DNA from 3 places in the Paenibacillus sp. LS-5 genome. Region 2 is predicted to be linked to each of the others. Evidence: predicted binding sites of a transcription regulator. Region 2 holds the regulator's gene; each other region holds the start of a gene.
What was found. The regulator LexA, encoded in region 2, represses DNA repair genes until DNA is damaged. The targets are predictions, from matches to a motif close to CGAACATATGTTCG.
Positions count from the first base shown of each region.

Region 1: a site for LexA is predicted at 3,546-3,559, ahead of AC0MA3_RS16585 (putative DNA modification/repair radical SAM protein). Genes of this name have one in related genera too.
Region 3: a site for LexA is predicted at 3,661-3,674, ahead of addB (helicase-exonuclease AddAB subunit AddB). Genes of this name have one in related genera too.

Region 1 covers NZ_JBWAVA010000011.1:23,345-29,807, reverse strand. Annotated here, with positions in the region: gene AC0MA3_RS16605 (glycoside hydrolase family 3 C-terminal domain-containing protein) at 1-2,277, opposite strand, end outside; gene AC0MA3_RS16600 (hypothetical protein) at 2,529-2,717, opposite strand; gene AC0MA3_RS16595 (hypothetical protein) at 2,865-3,086, opposite strand; gene AC0MA3_RS16590 (sigma-70 RNA polymerase sigma factor region 4 domain-containing protein) at 3,038-3,370, opposite strand; gene AC0MA3_RS16585 (putative DNA modification/repair radical SAM protein) at 3,598-4,941, shown strand; gene AC0MA3_RS16580 (TIGR03915 family putative DNA repair protein) at 4,941-5,774, shown strand; gene AC0MA3_RS16575 (phosphoketolase family protein) at 5,877-6,463, opposite strand, start outside.
Region 2 covers NZ_JBWAVA010000001.1:699,152-705,614, forward strand. Annotated here, with positions in the region: gene metH (methionine synthase) at 1-51, opposite strand, end outside; gene AC0MA3_RS03185 (FixH family protein) at 240-662, opposite strand; gene AC0MA3_RS03190 (HAD family hydrolase) at 883-1,668, opposite strand; gene AC0MA3_RS03195 (hypothetical protein) at 1,705-2,232, opposite strand; gene AC0MA3_RS03200 (DUF896 domain-containing protein) at 2,317-2,490, opposite strand; gene AC0MA3_RS03205 (LysM peptidoglycan-binding domain-containing protein) at 2,600-3,007, opposite strand; gene lexA (transcriptional repressor LexA) at 3,244-3,870, shown strand; gene AC0MA3_RS03215 (L,D-transpeptidase) at 4,100-4,438, shown strand; gene AC0MA3_RS03220 (hypothetical protein) at 4,674-5,048, shown strand; gene AC0MA3_RS03225 (hypothetical protein) at 5,471-5,698, opposite strand; gene AC0MA3_RS03230 (hypothetical protein) at 6,102-6,320, shown strand; gene AC0MA3_RS03235 (MerR family transcriptional regulator) at 6,404-6,463, opposite strand, start outside.
Region 3 covers NZ_JBWAVA010000002.1:115,490-121,952, reverse strand. Annotated here, with positions in the region: gene addB (helicase-exonuclease AddAB subunit AddB) at 1-3,533, opposite strand, end outside; gene AC0MA3_RS03830 (class I SAM-dependent rRNA methyltransferase) at 3,766-5,163, opposite strand; gene AC0MA3_RS03825 (Na/Pi cotransporter family protein) at 5,262-6,251, shown strand; gene AC0MA3_RS03820 (Ig-like domain-containing protein) at 6,416-6,463, opposite strand, start outside.

The DNA.
Region 1 (6,463 bases), on a different contig from region 2:
TACAACCATGTACAAGTCATTTTGCGCGCGGACCATCCAGTTCGTGTTCTTGCGGTCCGCCGGACCCCCATCTACAACATCGTTCATAATGGCCCACCAGTCCGTCATTACAATGCCCTGGAAGCCCCATTCTCCGCGGAGAATCGTGGTATTCAGGTCATAATTCGAAGCTGCCCAATGTCCGTTCACCGGATTATAGGAGGTCATGATCGAGTTCGCTCCGCCTTCTTTTACCGCAATCTCAAAGCCCTTAAGATAAATCTCCCGGACAGCACGTTCTGATACAATGGCATCCACCTTGCTGCGGTGCTTCTCCTGGTTATTGCAGGCAAAGTGCTTCAGAGTGGCATTCGAGCCGCCTTTCATGATCCCGCGCGTGCAAGCTGCCGCAAACATTCCTGAAATTAGAGGATCCTCTGAAAAATACTCGAAGTTACGTCCATTCAGCGGACTACGGCGGATATTCAGCCCCGGTCCAAGCAAAGTATCCACGCTGTTTCTAACCAGCTCCCGGCCTTCCAAGACATATAGCTCTTCGACCAGATCTGCATTCCAGGTTGCCGCAAGCAGTGTTCCAATTGGAACCTGAGTCGACTTATGTCCGCTGTCCATCCGGATCCCGGAAGGGCCGTCTGCGGTACAAGCTACCGGAATGCCGTAACTGAACAGCTGATCACTGACACCGCCAAATGCCGACGCTGTACCCGGTGTAACCAGCGGACTGCTCATTCCTTCGCCTCTCACAATTACTGCGAGATCCTGATCACTCAGCTGGGCGATAAAGGTAGTCATCTCTACTTTTCCGTCATGCACATCTCTTAAGGTATAGCCTTGGTACCCCGTCTGCGTAAGTGCTTCGGGCAAATTCTGCTCGATTCGCTCTTTCATCGAAACCTTGCGCGTAGGGACGGCAGCGTATACTAATTCATAGGAACCGTCTTCCTTGCGCGCTCCAGGCATCATCCGGGTGAACCCTTCCGTTGGCGCCAGTGCTTCCTGAAGCTGTTCCACCACCTCAAGAGCCTCCAGCACATAACCGCTGCGTCCCTCTACCAGAATTTCTGATGCCTTCTTAATGCTGCTTCCCACATATATACGGTAGGTTCCCGCTTCCAGCACATAGGCTGAAGGATATCCGGTCACGCCGGCATCATCATAGGAGGCCATCGAATGGATCGGGAAGCTCACCGTCAGATGCTGCGACTCTCCCGGCTGAAGAAGCCCGGTCTTTCCGAATGCCGCCAGCACTTTAGCCGGTTGACCCAGCTTGCCTTGCGGAGCTTCGTAATAGACCTGCACAACCTCTTTACCTGCAAAAGTGGTTCCCGTGTTCGTTACGTTTACCCCGATCTGAGCGGAGAGCTTGCCTGCCTGACTGACCAGCTTGGCTTCATCCGGCTCAATGGAGAATGTGGTATAGGATATCCCGTAGCCGAACTCGAACTGAACCTTGTCCGGACAGAAGGTCTCAAAATAACGGTACCCTACATAAATATCTTCCTGATAGAAGTTTTTGAATTCATTGCCGTAGTTAGCAGTCGAAGGATAGTCTTGGATTGAATAAGCAATGGTATCCGTCAATTTGCCGCTTGGCGTCACTTCACCAGCCAGCACGTCGGCAATGGCATTGCCCCCTTCCATCCCGCCATGCCAGGAATATATCACGCCCGGAATAGGGTGCTTATAGCTATTATCATTCAGCCAGCTCATATCAATAATATTCGAGACATTCAGCACGACGATCGTCTGCTCAAAATAACCCGTTACCTGCTTCAGCATCGTCTGCTCATCTGTCGTCAACTGGTAGCTGCCCGGCGCGTCTGCATTATCCTGATCTTCTCCCGCGGTACGTCCGATGACGATGATCGCCTTGTCCGATTTGCTTCTTGCCTGCGACACCAGCTCATCAGTTAATGGCATTTCCTTCTGATGCCAAGGCTCTGCAGCCCAGGCTCCGCCGCCATTGTCAAAAGGATTGTGCTCAATCCACTTTTCATAGACTCCCGCCAGCTCTTCGTTCACAGCAAGGCTCTTCTTGCTGCGAAGTCCATCTAATAGATTGGTTGTGTATGAGACATGCACACTTCCGCCTGAGCCTGTACCGCTGCGGTAATAATTCACCTGGGTTCTGCCAAAAATCGAAACGGTTTCACCACCGCGCAGCGGAAGCACCTGGCCTTCATTTCTCAGCAGCACCGCGCCTTCCGCACCTACGGTCCGGCTGAATTCTGCAAAACCCTCTAGTGGAACTCCTAAACTCTGTGTAGTCAATTTCATTTCCTCCTGATTGTGATTTCCTATCCAGTGCAGACTCTCTAAAAAGGTTCTATGTCCCTTCTGAGATTTCTGGAATCTCGCGAGCCCATGCATACCTTCTACTATAAAGAATCCCCTTTCAAGAATCAAAGGTATTGTTATAGAGATGAGTTCGTCAATTATATAATCAACACAAGTAACCCGTTCATGCATGCACCGGATCTCTCCGGCAGCCCGCATCAACAGGTGAAGTGTCAGTCCCAATCCTATATTTATTTCCGGCGCTGTTTCATCATCCGGTTGTACATCACGAGCGCGGCAATAATCATACCTATCATAGCGACACTGCTTGCCGAACCAGGGGACATGCCGAACATGAGGCACACACTGTTCACTAATGTCCTCGTAACCAGCGCAACCATGATCAGCATCAATGGACGCCATATATTATACCCTCTCATCCCTTCAACACTCCCACTCCAGTATTCAAGACAACAACGAATAGATTCATTTCCATAACTATTAGTTGCTATTATAGCACAAGAAGGAATGCGCATACATTCCCGCCGGGAGAGCACTGCCGAACAGCGCATGCTCCCTGCTGATTCTTATCCATTCTTTCTTTTAAAACACTCCAGTAGCTCAACCTTCATAGTCTGTATGGCATCTTCTTTGGGCATCCGCAGCAGACGGGTTAACCGTACCATATCTTTTTCGAAAAACTTCAATAATGCAAGGGTAGCCGACTCATCATTATCCTTCTGAAGACGTTCAAGCAAACCTAGGAATTCATCTTCTGACTTAATTCCTGAATCATTTTCTTTCTCCATTTGTTCACCGCCTGTTGAGATATATTCAATTGCCGGGCGACCTCAGCTTCTGTTTTATCTGCCAGATAGATTGCGCATATGACCTTCTTTCCCACTTCTGACGTTAGTCCGTTTAAATACTGCTGTACTAATAATCTGTTATCGGCTTGTTCGGAGAATGAAGGAGTAAGAGGCTCTGGACTGGATGCAAGAGGAACTTCCCGCTTGAAATCCCTCTTGGCACGATACTGCATACGCCAGGCAATCCGGTAGAGCTCGTGACGATAGTATTCAATTGTACTCACATTTAATGCCTCCCTTGTGTTTCTATATGCCTATAATGTAGGGAGTTATTAATTTCCATTCAACAACCAATATAGGAACTTATGTTCCTATTATTATATACATAAGGCAAACTTTTGTACATTGCAGATCAAAATTCCAGTCCAAAAGGGGACAGAATGCGTCTGATTTTTGACAAGAACAAGTGTTCGGTATATAATTTCCCGTATGAGGGGGATTCTGCGTGGATATGATGGAGAAACTTGAGATTTTAACGGCTTCGGCCAAATATGATGTAGCCTGCACCTCCAGCGGTTCCGAGCGCAAGAGCCAGTCCGGTGGCATGGGCAATGCTGTCAGCATGGGCATCTGCCACAGCTTCGCAGCCGATGGACGCTGCATTTCACTGCTTAAGGTGCTGATGACTAACGGATGCGTATACGACTGCGCGTACTGCGTGAACCGTAAATCTAACCCTACACCCAGGGCCGCACTCTCACCGGAGGAGCTTGCAGACTTGACCATGCAGTTCTACCGCCGTAATTACATAGAAGGCTTATTTCTCAGCTCCGGTATTATGCGAAGTCCCGATTATACAACCGAACAAATGATTGCCGCTCTTGATCTGCTAAGGAACACTTATCAGTTCGGAGGCTACATCCATGTGAAGGCCATTCCCGGTACAGATGAAGTACTGCTTTCCCGACTTGGCCTGCTGACCGACCGCATGAGTGTCAATATCGAGCTGCCTTCCCAAGAAAGCCTGGGTCTGCTGGCCCCTGACAAAAGCAAAACCTCCATTCTGAAGCCCATGTCCCTGATCAAGGAAAAGATCAACGAGAACCGCTCGGATCTCGTCAAATATAACCACGCTCCCCGCTTCGCCCCCGCCGGCCAGAGCACCCAGATGATTGTCGGAGCTACACCCGATACGGACTACCGCATTCTGACCCTCACCGAAGGATTGTACCGGAAGTATGGCTTGAAGCGCGTTTTTTTCTCTGCCTATACCCCTGTAATCGAGCATTCACTTCTGCCTGCTCTGGATACCAAACCGCCGCTGCTCCGGGAGCATCGCCTCTACCAGGCTGACTGGCTTCTGCGTTTCTACGGGTTTCAGGCTCATGAATTACTGGATGAAGCCGTTCCCAACTTCAATCCGCTGCTGGATCCGAAATGCAGCTGGGCGGTGAATCACCGCGAGCAATTCCCGGTTGAGATCAACCGTGCCCCATATGAGCAGCTGCTGCGGGTGCCCGGGATCGGGGTAAGAAGTGCTCAGCGGATCGTGAAGGCACGCCGGGCCGGAACCCTGGACTTCGCTGCCTTGAAGAAGCTGGGTGTAGTGCTTAAACGTGCCCAATTCTTCATAACCTGTAAGGGAAAAATGCTGGAAGGCTTAAAAGTAGGCGAGCACACCCTGCTCCGCTCACTCATGTCCGGACAGGAGCTCGCCGGAGTCGAGCCGCCGCAGTATGAGCAGCTCACTCTATTTGACGATTCCTATCTGACAGCAGGCTCTGCTGCTCCCGCTACCGGCAAAGCTGTGCTGACAACAGGAGCTGCTGCCCCTAAGGGAGGCGAATGGCCCTGATGTTTAAGGCAGCCGCTTTGGCCTATACCTACGACGGGAGCTTTGAAGGTCTGCTATGCTGTGTATTTGAGAGCTATCAATGGAAAGAAACCCCGCTCGCTATACATTCGGATGAAGAAGACCAAGGCTTGCTGCTGGAATCCAAATGGATTGATACGGACATCAGCAGAGCAGAACGGGTGCTGAAGTCCATCCCGCTCCGCATCTGCCCGGAGGCAGAGGAGTGGGTTCGTCTTGGATTCTGGTCCTGCGTGCCGGACAGGGAGCTGCTTCTATTGAATTTCCTATATCTCGGCTTCACTCATGGCCGTAAGGTGATGGATATGCTTGCCGATGATACGGTGAACGCTCTGCGGAAGGCAGTCCAGCAGCTTCATCGGGAAGCTCACCTGTATCTGGGTTTTGTGCGTTTCTCCGTATATGGACCAGTTATGGCGGCAGTCATTGAGCCCAAAGGCTTCGTGCTGCCTGTCATTCAGGATCATTTCTGCGACCGGTTCCATGGCGAGAGCTTCATGATCTACGACGCAACCCACCGCATGGCCCTTATCCACCAGCCTGGACAGCAGGCCATTATTCCGCTCGATGAATGGGTACCGCCTGCACCCGATGCAGCAGAAGAAGAATACCGCCGCCTGTGGCAAGGATTCTACAACGCCATCGGCATACGCGAGCGCAAGAACGACCGCCTTCGTTCCTCGCTGATGCCCAAGCGGTACTGGAAGCACCTTACGGAGATGGAGAACAGCAGAACCGGAGTGGCGGAGAGTAAGCCGAAGCTTGAAGAGGGTTCAACCCTATTGGAAGATGGGAAGTCGAAGTCCAAAAGCTGATTATGAATAGTAATCGATGTCTAATATTTCTTCATACAAAAAGGGATGCCCCCAGCCATTTTCATGACCTTTAGGACATCCCCTATAGAGTAGCTTATGCTTTTAGTTCAAAGCCTTCCATACCCAATTCTCTACTTCTGGCAGATCGATACCTTCTTCACGGATATATTGGTTATGCTTCTTCACCATAGCATCCATTTCGTCGGCGATTGCCTGGTACTTACCGGCATCCGGCAAGCTCAGAACAGCTTCCTTCGTCAGGTCGAAACGGTCCATCTGATTCAGTACGCGCATATCAAATGGTGTGGTAATATCGCCGTTCTCCCGGTAGCCATGTACATGCAGATTATGGTTGTGGCGGTCGAAGAACAGATCTTTAATCAGGCCTTCATAGCCATGGAATGCGAAAATGACCGGTTTATCCTTTGTGAAAAATTGATCAAACTCAGCGTCAGATAAACCGCGAGGGTCGAGCTTCTGACTTCTCAGCTTCAGCAGATCTACCACGTTGATATAGCGGATTTTCAGATCAGGCAATTTCTCATGGAGGATGGAGATCGCTGCCAAGCTCTCCATAGTAGGCTCTGTACCGGACGAAGCAATAACTACATCTGGCTCTCCGCCTTTGTCTGTGCTTGCCCAGTCAATGATCTTAAGTCCTTTATCCACCAGTTCCTGCGCTTCATCAG
Region 2 (6,463 bases):
TCCGCCAAAATCAGCACCGGTAAGCGGCACCTGTTGAATCATCGTACCCATTGCTCCGTCAAGAATCAGTATGCGCTTTTGTAAGCTTTCAGCAAGTGTGAATTTAGCCACTTTCTATCCCCCCAGTAAAACATTAGAGTAAGTTTAGCAGAATATACGGAATTCGAAAAGCCTTCCTTTCCACTCTGCATTATCTGTAATGGTTGCGGCAACTCCCGCTATTAATGATTTTGATCATACTATGGCTGAACAACAAGTTTTTTACTAGGCATGGAATGCTGTGTCCGCGCACTCACATGGGATGTCACTGTATAATCGCCCTCGCTCTTTAATACACCTTCAGCCCTATATGTACCTTCCCCTGCGGATTCACCAGTCAGCTCTAAAGTCTGCTCCTTATTACTGTTATTTACGATTTCAAAAAGCACCTCTTTTGCATCATCCACCGGTTCGCCATCTTGAGTGACCTGTGCTTCAAAAGTTACCTTCTGTCCTGCCGTAACCTGCTGTGGATTCCAATTCAACTCTACTTTTATGGGCTCCATAGACATATTTGCCGCAGAATGCATATTAGACTCCGACTTTGCACCTTCAGAACAGCCCGAAAGAGTTGCTGCAATGATTACCGATAAACACGCTGCCAGCTTCCTTTGATTGATCATTTGGAGTTCCCCCGAATCAAGTTAGGATAATATGATACTGACATACTGTGAAGCATTTCTTTACTATTATACACATAATACTCAGATAATCAGTAATCAAGCTGTTTTTCCTGCCTCATTTTGTGACATTGATCATATCAAATTGCATAATCAAATAAATATTCTTGCATAAAAAAAGCCGCATCCCGACTTAGTCAGGATAACGACTCTTGGAAGAGGCCTATAAAGATTTCACGAGTGGAAGAAGCTCACTGAGATGTTCAATCTGATAATCAGGTGTAATATCAGGATCAGTTTCTTTGCCGGTGCGGTTAATCCATACGGTAGTCAGACCAGCACTGAGCCCGCCAAGAATATCTGTAGTCAGCTTATCACCAACCATAATTCCATCCTCAGGAGAAATATCGAGAAGCTCCATCGCATGGGTGAAGATCTCTTTGTCCGGCTTGCCTTTACCGAAGTTCCCCGAAATAACAATGTGGTCAAAATAAGGAATCAGCTCAGGCACACTATCCAGCTTCTCCTGCTGCAATGCAGGGCACCCATTCGTCAAAAGCAGCAATTTCACCTTACCTTTGAGTTCATCCAGTACATGCAGAGTCTCATCATAGATATAAGGCCGGTTGCGGCGTTCTGTAGCAAATGTAGCTGCCAGCTTTGCCGCAAGTGCCTCATCCTCCACTCCCAGTGCAGCTAGTCCACGGCGCCAGGACTCTTTGCGGTAGACAGGAGCAAGCTGCTCCATCTGGCGGAATTCATGCTGCTTCCCAGCTGTAAAATTCCCCCATAGCGCTTCAAATGGATTAATTCCAATTAGCTTGGTGAACGGAAACGTTTCATATGATTCATACAGATTCCTGGCTTCCCTGCGGACAGCTGCTTCCAGCTCCTTAGGATCGACGGATTCACCTGCTGCTTCACTGGCATATCGAAAGGCTTCTTCAACACTTCGTTCATCCCAGAGCAATGTGTCATCAAGGTCAAAGAGTACGGCGGAAATCGGCATTATAGTTCTCCCTCTCCCTATACTGGATGTATCTTTCTATTCGCTCACGTATTCCACATGATTTTGTTTGGCGAACTGTTCCAAACGTTCGGCCATAGCATTAATGTCATAACGGTTGAACAGCCTGGAGAATACCCACTGTGTGCGTTTGCCTTTGTACTTAATGGAAACTGCGCCACGTGTTACGGTAATCTTCTCAATATCCGCTGCAGGAAGATGACGTTCACGGTTGTATTTAATAGTAGAAAGTCTGGCACGTTCAACTTTCAAATAGGGACGTCGGAAAAACAGCAATGCCGCGAGCAGAAAATAGAGTACAACTCCCAGCCAGTTGGCAAGAATGCCGCTGTTCTTAGCTTCGTCTATTGAGCCAACTACCCAAAACATTAGGCCAAGCATTACCAACACTACAGGAAACACGATATTGCGGCCTCTAAAAATATCACCGCTCTTTGCAGCGGCAGAAGTCGTTGAAGCATAGATAGATTCTTTCCCCTGCTTCTTGCGTTGCTTATTAATTTGCTGTGTGTTACGTTGAACCATTCTTTCCCAAGAACGGGCCATGTTAGTTCCCCCTAGTCATCCAATTATATCTATGAAAAGGAACAAAGCCTCATTTATTCTCGCCCTGTTGCCTTGTTCATGTACTTATTTGTCCACAATTTCAATGTTATTGAGCTGCGCACGGAAGTTACTGCGGATATTGCCCAGGTAGATCTCCCGGAGCTTGGCTCTTTCGGTGAGTTCTTCCTCAGTCAGGCCGTCACTCTTCTGTTTGCGTGCTAATTCATTGATACGGGCGACCAATTCGTCAATGTTCAATATGTTCCCCTCCCTATAAATTCATTCTAACTTTGCCATGAGAAAAAGAGCTTGTCAAGGTCTCCTCCCTGAAAGCTCCTGGTATCTGTCTATAGGTACTTCATTAATATTAATATACAGGTAAGCTCAGCACATCTCCGGCCTTGATATTACTATTCTCTAGACCGCTTGACCGTTTAATTCCTTCTATATATACAGCCGTTTTCATATCAGCCGGTTTATTCTTAAGTGCAATACTCCAAAGTGTGTCCCCGCGTTCAACAACAACTCTCTTCTCCTGCTTGGCCGGCAACACCGATCCTGCAAAAACATTACCTACCACGGTAAATCCCGAAATCACTAACAGAAAAATCAAGGCCACCTTAACCAGAGTGTCCTGATGGAACATTCCTCGGCATGATGTCACTAAGGACAAAAGAATATTATCTAGTCTATCAGAAGAAGCAGAGTGGGTTCTGGCTGTATGGTCCTCATGAACCTCGTCGTAAATACTACGGTAAGTACTGTACTTTAACATATTAACCGACCTCCAAACACTTGTTCTTACTTTCAAAATCAATATAACACGAACATGTGTTTTGATCAACACATTTCTTCGAACAATTGTTCCCTTATATTTCACTACTCATTTTCTGCCCAAAATAACTATTCTCAGCCCCCATCTACTCTTTCTATCATTTTAGAACTTATGTTTGTACGAACGGAAGTTCTATGTTATAATTTTCCCAAACATAGTATATGGGGTTGATTCCGATGTCAAAGATTTCGAGTCGTCAACTGGCGATCCTGGAATTTATTCGTAACGAAGTCCGCAGCAAGGGTTATCCGCCTTCTGTCCGGGAAATCGGCGAAGCTGTAGGACTGGCTTCCAGCTCCACGGTACATGGTCACCTGGACCGGTTGGAGAAGAAAGGTCTTATCCGCCGTGACCCTACGAAGCCACGGGCAATAGAATTGCTAGGACAAGAGGATTCCGAGAATGTTCATCAGTTCGTTCAGACGGTAACACGCATTCCAGTCGTTGGAAAGGTTACCGCCGGGGTACCGATTACAGCAACAGAGAATATTGAGGATTACTTTCCGTTGCCGGCTCATTATGTAGGTGATGATAAAGTGTTCATGCTTTCTGTGCTAGGTGACAGTATGGTTGATGCTGGCATTATGAATGGTGACTATGTAATCGTCCGCCAGCAGCAGACTGCAGATAACGGAGATATCGTTGTAGCCATGACCGAAGAAGATGAGGCAACAGTTAAGACCTTCTACAAGGAACGAGACCATATTCGTCTGCAGCCGGAGAATCCGGCTTATGAGCCCCTTCGTCTGAATCGTGTTACGATCCTGGGCAGAGTTATAGGCCTATTCCGCGATATTCACTAGCCCCCTCTTAATGAAACTGTTCCGCAGTCTAGCGGAGCAGTTTTTTCTTTAGTTATCTATTGTTTCCTTATTTTCTTTATACATTCATCACAATGGATGGCTCTCTCCCGTTCTACATGCCTGTCTATCCTTACAAGAACATTTGTTCGCTCCGGTTGATCAAACAAATATACCAGAACTCTCCCTACACTCCGATCATATCCTGATGATAAAAGGAGTGTTGACCAAGATGCCCAATTATCGGATCATTACCGATCTCTCCCAGCGAATGCTCTATTTACTTGACAATGAGACTGTAATTAGAGGGTTTCCTGTCGGGATCGGGAAGATACTGTCCGTCTCTCCAGTCGGAGAATATACCATTATCAACAAACAGAAAAACCCCGGCGGCCCTTTCGGAGCCTTTTGGATGGGCCTATCCAAGCCTCATTACGGAATACACGGAACCAATGACCCTTCCTCCATCGGTAAGAGGGTATCCCATGGCTGTATCCGTATGTACAATGAAGATGTGTTATTCCTTGCAGCAACAGTGCCTGTTGGAACCCGTGTAACCATTAGGGAATAAATAAAATTTGGAGCCAACAGTGATTGGAACTAAAGTCCGTTCGAAGAGCACCCACACAAGTGTCAACATTACATCTATTTGTAAAACAAAGGGGCGTCCCAAGCAGCCATTTCACGGCTTTTTCGGGACACCCCTGTCATGTTCAAACATTTTTTTCTCACGTTAACAGGAATTCTGAGTTAATATGTCGAAACCTGTATATTGGCAAATTAAATCTTGAAAGGAAGTGTCTGGTTTGAATCAATCCAAAATTAGAACACATGTCGATTTTAAAGTCGATGCATTAGGTAAGCTCTCCAATCTTCTACTCAACAATAATCATGGGGAACGCAAGGTTAATATCCTTACAGCCTTCGGCAGCATCCAAGGTAATGTAGCAACGACTAACAGCAATGAGGATGTATTTAATCTCAAATCATTGATGGATGATGTCATTGTTGATGAATACATCTCCTACTTAGGTGCAGAACATCCTGAAAAGACTTTCAATTACAATTTCGTAGTTTTGGATAATGTCGTTGTACGGCCATTCGCCAACTTCGCTACTGAAATTGAATATAAACAGCTGATTGTCTATGCTGAGCAAATAACGTCCTTCAACTTCATGTAAAACCTGCGTATAACTACATATAGAAGCAGTAATCGGCTAATGTCCTCCCGGCGACCTTTCTTATAACTTTCAAAACCCGGGAGCATTGTGCCTTACCACAGACTTGCTCATATCCGGGTTCATCTCTTAATTAGTCTTCAGCCCCGCAAGAATTGATACCTGCTCCGCCAGTTTCCTGCTGCCTCAGTAATCCTACAGGCTTCCATTATCCTTCATCCATCATTAACCGTCCGTTATAGTAAGATATCTTTCGCGTTCTGTCGACACAATCCACAGCAACAGCAAAAGAGCCGCTATTCAGCAGCTCATACAGTCTGTTTAAACTTCCTTAATCTTAATGGATATAACATTCGCCGGATTAATGTGTTTGCCGCCCGCCAAAATCCATTATGTAAGTCCGCAAACGTCCTAATTCTATTAGACTATTCTTGCTTCTTCGGTACACGGACCCTGAACTCAAATCCTTCCCGGCTGTAACACATCCCTGCTACAAGTACATCTTCAGGCGTCCATCTTTGCACAGGTCCGGCATAATCTGCAATGACATGGGGTTTGCCCTCAATCAATTGGACGACGTATACTTTAACTTGAGCGAGAGCTGCCGCGAACAAATCGGCATCACTCGTCAGAACTTTATATGTTGATTTCAAAACAGCTCCTCCTTGTCTCCTGATTCTTATTCTCATAAATCACATGTTTTCAAACACATTATGTAAAAATCAAAATTCAGCAATACTCCTTGAGGCAAGTAGTTCACTAGAATACTAATAGTAGTTACCTACTTAAATACCACGCTTATGTGTCCATTAATCAGAGCAAGGGTGTAAATTTCATTCTATAGGTAGTATACAGCCACATGGAACAATATGTAAACGTTTTTTAGCGAGCTTAATTTATTAAAATAACAGTATTATTCATTTTTAATAATTTTTAATGGGAAGTTGCTTTTCCTGGATTTGCATGTCAATTTCATGACTTGACTTGCCTTTCTTCCCTAGATTTGATAAGACTAAGTTAGTTTGTTCCCAGACTGGATGATAAGGAGAATGCACTTTGGAAGAAATACGAATTCAAAAAAAGGACCGTGCCGTCAGCTTTAGGGTGATTGAGGAGGAAGGTGAGTATATCGTTTTTGATATGTCACTCTCAAACCCGGGAAGCAGCCGCACCAATTATACTGGTAAGCAGTTCGCTGAAGCTTGGAAGGCAGTCGAATCAATCCTAGGCGAAACAGAGATTCCTGATGAAATCATTAAATATGCTAAATCCTGATTTCAAATGAACGGCCCCGGCAATCGGGGCTTTACTTTTTCCACAGTGACTGACCAAATGCCGCCAATAAGAAAAAGTATTATTCACTCCGCACCTCTATTGTTTAAAGTCTCAAGTAATGAAATTTTGGTAGCCAACCTATC
Region 3 (6,463 bases), on a different contig from region 2:
GGCTTATCTCCTCCTTCGCGGGACAGCAGGTCCCAGATTGCTTCTTTGCCCGGCTTGCCGAGAATGTTGTAAGCATTGCCTTCCACAGCCTCATCGAACTGGCATACCGGCCGGTAGGAACAGAAAGTGCAGGCCGTTTCCTGCTGTATCCGGTAAGGCTGAATCGCCACATCACCTTCGGTAATACGAGTCCCGATATCAGTGATCGTGCTGCGTACCGAGGACAGCAGATGTCCCCATTGCTCAGGCGTAGCGACCGAAGCGCTGCTGTAAAAGCTTCCATCGCTCTTCAGTGCCACCGGTACAATCGAGGAATGTCCCTTGTCCAGCGTAGTATCCATAAGCGAGACAACTTCACGGTCAGCCGTCAGCAGCCCTTTCATTTTGAAACGCTTCATCAGCTCCTGCTCAGCCTGCTCGCGGTTCATGCCGTTCGCTGAAGTCAGCAGCGGATCATGCACATGGAAATAGAGCGTTCCGGCCGGAAGAGCAGTCTTCCCGAGCCATTGCTCCGAATAGGTGAGCAGAACATCCAGGTAGGTCAGCATCTGTAGCGACAGCCCGTAATAGACCTCGTGCAGCTTGAGGTCCTTCTGGCTGGATTTATAGTCGATCACCCGCAGCAGAATGCCTTGCTCACCCTCAGCCATATCCACACGGTCAATCCGGCCCACCACCTCCATCACACAGCCGTTGGGCAGAGTGATTCTAAGCGGCGGCAGGTCCTTACCCGGACCAAAATCAAGCTCAAGCCCCACTGGCTCAAAGCTGCCCCGTCTGGCATGTTCCCCAAGAATCACGGAGGCGCGTCCTACAATGTTCTTAAGCTTACGGGAAATATATCCGTAGCGTTTGCTGCTCATCAGGATTTCCCCTTGAAGAAGCGGAGAGAGCCGGTCCACAGTCTCTCCTGCCTCCCGGCGGCATTCCTCTGCCGTCATACTGCCCCAGCTGCGCCCCTGCTTCTGCAGCCGCACAGCCATATCGCTGAGAGCAGCATGGAACAGCTGCCCGATATCCGGGGCCTGCAGCTTATAGAGCTGGCGTTCTTTCAGCCTCAGCCCGTAGGAAGCGAAATGCGAGAAGGCGCAGGCGACGAATTTCTCCATACGCGACACACTCCCCCTCACTGTCGTTCCTCCGTATAAGTGCAGACTGGTTCTGCGCTTCAGCCGGATTCCTTCATTGCGGTAGAACAGAGATCCAAGCAGCCGTTCCAGCTCTGGCCGGTGATTCACATCATCCATAAACCAGTTATAGACATCCCACCAGAGTGCTGGAATCTCAACGCCCTGCCGCCACTGCCGAAGCTGTAAAATCAGCATGCGCAGTGTCTGCTCCGGCTGACCCACAAAGCCCATATGCAGTGCTTCAAGCGCTTCTACCGTCCCGATTTCATCTGCCGCTCCTGCCGAAGCTGCAGGAAATCCAGAAACAAACCGCTCTTGCAGTGCCCCTGGAAACATGCCATGCAGATGTCGGATCATTTCGGAGGGCAGGAGGGCTTTGCCTTCTTCATCTGATGTTGCATAACTGATCCAAAGCTTGCGGCTTGCCGTTGTGAGTGTATTGTAAATCAGAAAACGCTCGTCCAGCATCTTGCGGGAAGAACCGGGAGCAAGCTCCATTCCTGCATTCTCCAGCAGCAGTCGTTCCCCTTCCGAGAGGATGCCGTCTTCTTTGAACTGGGCGGGAACAACCCCTTCATTGAATCCCAGTAAAAAGGCGTATTTCACTCCCGATACCCGTGTGCGGTCCATATTTCCCACCAGCACCTGATCCAGCGCAGGCGGCACCAGTCCCATTTTCAGTTCAGCCAGACCCGTCTCCAGTACCCCGGCAAAAACCTCAAACTCCATTCTTTCATTGCCCATCATCTCAGCAATCTGATCCAGCAGGTCCAGCACCGCTCCCCATAGCTGGGTATGCTCACGGGCCGCTTCAGGACGCCCCAGTTCCAATGCTCTGGCACTCATCTGTTCCAGCTTGCGTGCGGCATCCGTATCCTGCAGAAGAAAATATACCGCCTTGCACAGTTCCAGACCGCTGCGGCTTGTTTTGACCCTTTTCTCAAAAGCCTGAAGCGGACCTGTAATGACCTCCCGGCAGGCTTCCATTCTTGCCAGCAGTGCTTCATCCACGATTCTCTCGCCTTCCAGAGAAAGACTCGGAATGCCTTTCCAGGACCGGCCATTCGTCCAGCGGTGGCCTTGAATACCGCATGCCAGCACATAATTCTCCAGTGCATCCATATCCGCGCGCGTCACACTGTTGTCCATCGGCAGCAGCAGTTCCGTCTTCACACAGCGGAACACATCTTCATACCGCCAACGTCTGCGCACCACATCAAACGAAGAGCGGATAAATTCTATTAACGGATGATGCAGCTCATTCATCTTTTGGTCAAGGAAGAAGGGGATTCCGTAGTCCTGGAACAGGGGAACCACAAGCTGCTCATAATCGGCAATATTGCGCATGAATACTGCCATCTCCTTATATTCGGCACCTTCCTCACGGGCAAGACGAAGCATCTCCCTGAGACTTCCTTCTACTTCGGCTCTGCGCGATGCTGCCGCAGTAAGGGTAATGGCATCATCCACCTCTGAAGCCGCACCGCTCCAGCGGATTCGCCGGCCAAACCCCTTCTCCAAATGGGCTAGAGCCGGACTTCCGGCAAAACGCGGCAGCACCGGCGGTGCCAGCAGTTCATCCCATACCGTCAGACCCATCTCCTCTGCCATTCCGCGCAGCTTGATACAGGTTACAGCTGAGGGATGAAACAGCTCAAGCTCATGAGGCTGTATCCCCGAAGGGTAGATCCGGTCAAGTGTCAGAGCAACCGTAACTTTTGCGGCATATTGCATCAGCTCCCGCAGCACGGCAAATTCCTGCGTTGTGAAGCCGTGAAAACCGTCCACCCAGATTTCCGCACCGCGAATATAAGCAGAATCCTGAATATGTTCAGCCAGCTCAGCCAGCCGGTCCTCGTCATCCATGTACAGCCGGGACATTTCCTGTTCCAACTCGCGGAACACCATATGCACATCATCCAGCTTGCTTGCGAGAATGGGACTTCGCCCTATCGAATCTCTCATACGGACGATCTGCTCCTCCAGATCAGCAGTGCCCAGGCAACAGCGTTTCAGTTCCGTGTGTAATTGGCTAAGCCGCTCTACAAAACCCGGTCTGTCGCTTGATTGACCAAACAGCTTTAACTCTTCCTTATGGCGGCTGATGATCTTGTAGATCAGCATCTTCTTGCCTTCCTCACTGATCGGCAGACTGGCACTGCCTCCGGTCTCCTGCTTCACCCGGTACGCCAGCCGCGAGAAGCTCAGTGTCTGGGCACGAATGCTTCCTTTCGTCTTTCCCGTCTTCAACAATCCCTGCTCTGCACCAAATGAGCCCTGCTCCGGGACCAGTACAATCATCGGAGCGCCCAGCGGTTCTGCTTCGAGGCGGGAGGAGACATCCTCCCATATCTTCGTAGTCTTGCCGCTGCCTGAGCGGCCAATCAAAAAGTGTACTGTCATCACAGCAGACCCCTTCCATGGCAGAGAAATAGTATGATAATAAAATATGCTATACAATCATTCACTAGTTTTATAGGTGAAAATTCAGAGGAATCCGTCCCAACATTATAGCACATCTCTTCCAGCTAGAACATACGTTTGCCATTCTTTGCATATCCCAATCTATCATTTTCTGGATTCTCATATTGCAAAAAGAGCCCCTCCGGCAGGGAGGGACTCTTTGTATTCAGATCTATTTGCTGCGCACTTCAAAAATGGCAAATTTCAAGTAGTGGCCTTCGTCCACACCGAGAATTTGCGGATGGTCTTTGCCTGCAGCGCGCCACTCAATCAGACGCAGCACTTTACCCGCATCCTTGGCAGCTTCCGCGATGGTGTCCAGAAACAGCTGCGGCTGCATGTGATAGGAGCAGCTTGCCGTTACGAGGTAGCCGCCCTCGTTGACCAGCTTCATGCCGTGTAGGTTGATATCCTTGTAACCGCGGCAGGCGCCTGCCACCGCACTTTTGGTCTTGGCAAAAGCAGGCGGGTCCAGAATAACGACATCCCACGTCCGCCCTCCTCCGGCTGTCATCGGTTTGGCGGTATCCGCTTTGACCGCAGCTTTAGCGCCAGGCTTGGCCTCACTTCTGCCGGTGGCCCGCTCAGAGCGTTCTTCCAGGCCTTTGACCTGGTTACGCAGGAAAGCAAAAGCATCGTCGACCACAAATTCCACCCGGTCTGTGAAACCATTCAGCTCTGCGTTGGCTTTGGCGCTCTCGATCGCATGGGCGGATACGTCAAGGCAGGTGACCTTCTTGGCCCCGTACTTGCAAGCATGTAGAGTGAAGCTGCCGGTATGAGCGAAGCACTCCAGTACTGTTGCACCATCCCAATAAGGGAAGGTAACCGGTTTACCGCTTTTGTTAACCGGAAGAGTCTGGAGGGATCCGTCTTCTGCTGCAACCTGCTGCAAAGTAATACCACTGCGTCCACCCCAGCCCTGGATCAACGGAGCAATGGAAGCCCGGTTCTCCCGCTGGTCAAAAAAGTATCCGGTCTTCTGCCCTTCTTCTATGTCTACAATCACTTTGAGGCCGTTCTCACTCACCGTTATATGACGAGGGCACTCTCCGTACAGCACGCCGGTTCTCTGTTCCAGTCCTTCAAGCTCGCGGACACTCACATCACTGCGCTCATAAATACCACGCGGCGCCACAACTTCTACGAGTGCCTGTACAATCTGTTCGCGGCACTTGTCCATGCCCAGTGTCAGCAGCTGCACTACCAGGACATCACCGAAGCGGTCAATGATGAGACCGGGGAGGAAATCCGCTTCCCCATACACCAGGCGGTATGCATCCGCTCCCGGCAGAAACCGTTCTCTGTGGCGCAGACAATCCGCAAACCGCCCGGCAAAAAAGGCAGTATCCATTGCGGCCAGCGGACCCTGTGATAGAACTCTTACCCGAATCTGCGAAGCAGGATTGTAGTACCCTGTCCCGAGAAATCTTCCTTGATGATTAAGCACTTCCACCAATCCGCCAGCCTGCGGATCTCCGTCTACGGATGCCACTTCACTTGCATAGACCCACGGATGACCCTGCTCCAGTCTTTTTTTACGGCTGCGTTCCAGAATAACTGATGCCAATACCTTCAACTCCCTGTTCTTGTTAATGATTAGTATACATGTCCACTTCACTGCATTCATATATTGGTGTACAACCCCGTTCAAAGGAGCTTGTCCCTATGATCCGTGATCTGCTGTTCCCAGTCCTATATGGTCTTGTGATTTTTCTCGCCGGCATGAAGCTGATGGAAGCTGCACTGGCGAGGCTCGCCGGCCCTCTGCTTACGAGAAGTCTGCACCAGGCAACCTCCACGCCCCTAAAAGGCCTGATTGCAAGCAGCCTGTTGTCGGCGCTGCTGCAGAGCAGCACCGCTGTAACAGTGCTCACCATCGGCATGGTGAATGCCGGGCTGCTGACTTATGCCCGGACGCTGGGCATCATTCTGGGCAGTAATATTGGTACCTGCCTGACCACAGAGCTGATCGGCCTGCAGATCAGTACGATGGCCGCTCCGCTGCTTATCGTGTCGCTCTGTCTATGGGCGGCTGCCGTCATGCTCGGCGAGCTGCCCTCCCAAGGCTCACGGATAGCGGAATCCAGTCGCAGAATTGCCGTACCTCTGCAATTCATCTGCCTGGCAATGGCCGGGTTCGCGATGGTCCTCTGGGGCATAGCGGTTATGCAGTCTATTGGACCCGCGCTGCAGGCCAGCGGCCTGTTCCGCTGGTTCCTTGACCATGCGGCTACCAGTGCGCTCTGGGGCCTGGCCGCCGGAGCCTGCCTGACCGCGATGCTGCACAGCAGCGCGGCGGTCATCGGCATGGCCATGGGCCTCGCCAGCTCCGGCGTAATGCCGCCGGAGCTGGGCATCGCTGTTGTGCTGGGTGCCAACATCGGCACCTGCGTCACCGCCGTAATCGCCGCCATCGGCGGTTCGGCTACCGGCAAGTTCGTCGCCGGATCGCATGTCACGCTGAATGTGGGCGGCGCCCTGCTGTTCCTGCCCTTCATTCAGCCGTTGCAATCCTTGTCTGCCTGGATGGGCGGCAGTCCTGCCGCCCAGCTTGCCCATGCTCAGACGATCTTCAATGTCGTCTGTTCACTTGGCGTGCTGCCGCTGTGCTACCTGCCGGTATGGACCCGGCTGGAGAAACGGCTGCAGGCATAGTAGTCCGAAAAGGCATTATCGCTGTACCATTATACTTCAATCAGCCTTACAGTTCTAATGCTAGTTCATGCTTCAAGAAAAAAAGACCTGTAACCCCTCATATAGGCGGATTAACAGGTCTTAATGTTAGACATCCGATGATCAGATTCAACCGGATATGCTTACTATTTTACTGTAATAGATACCGTTACTGTTTTATTGTTGAACTTACC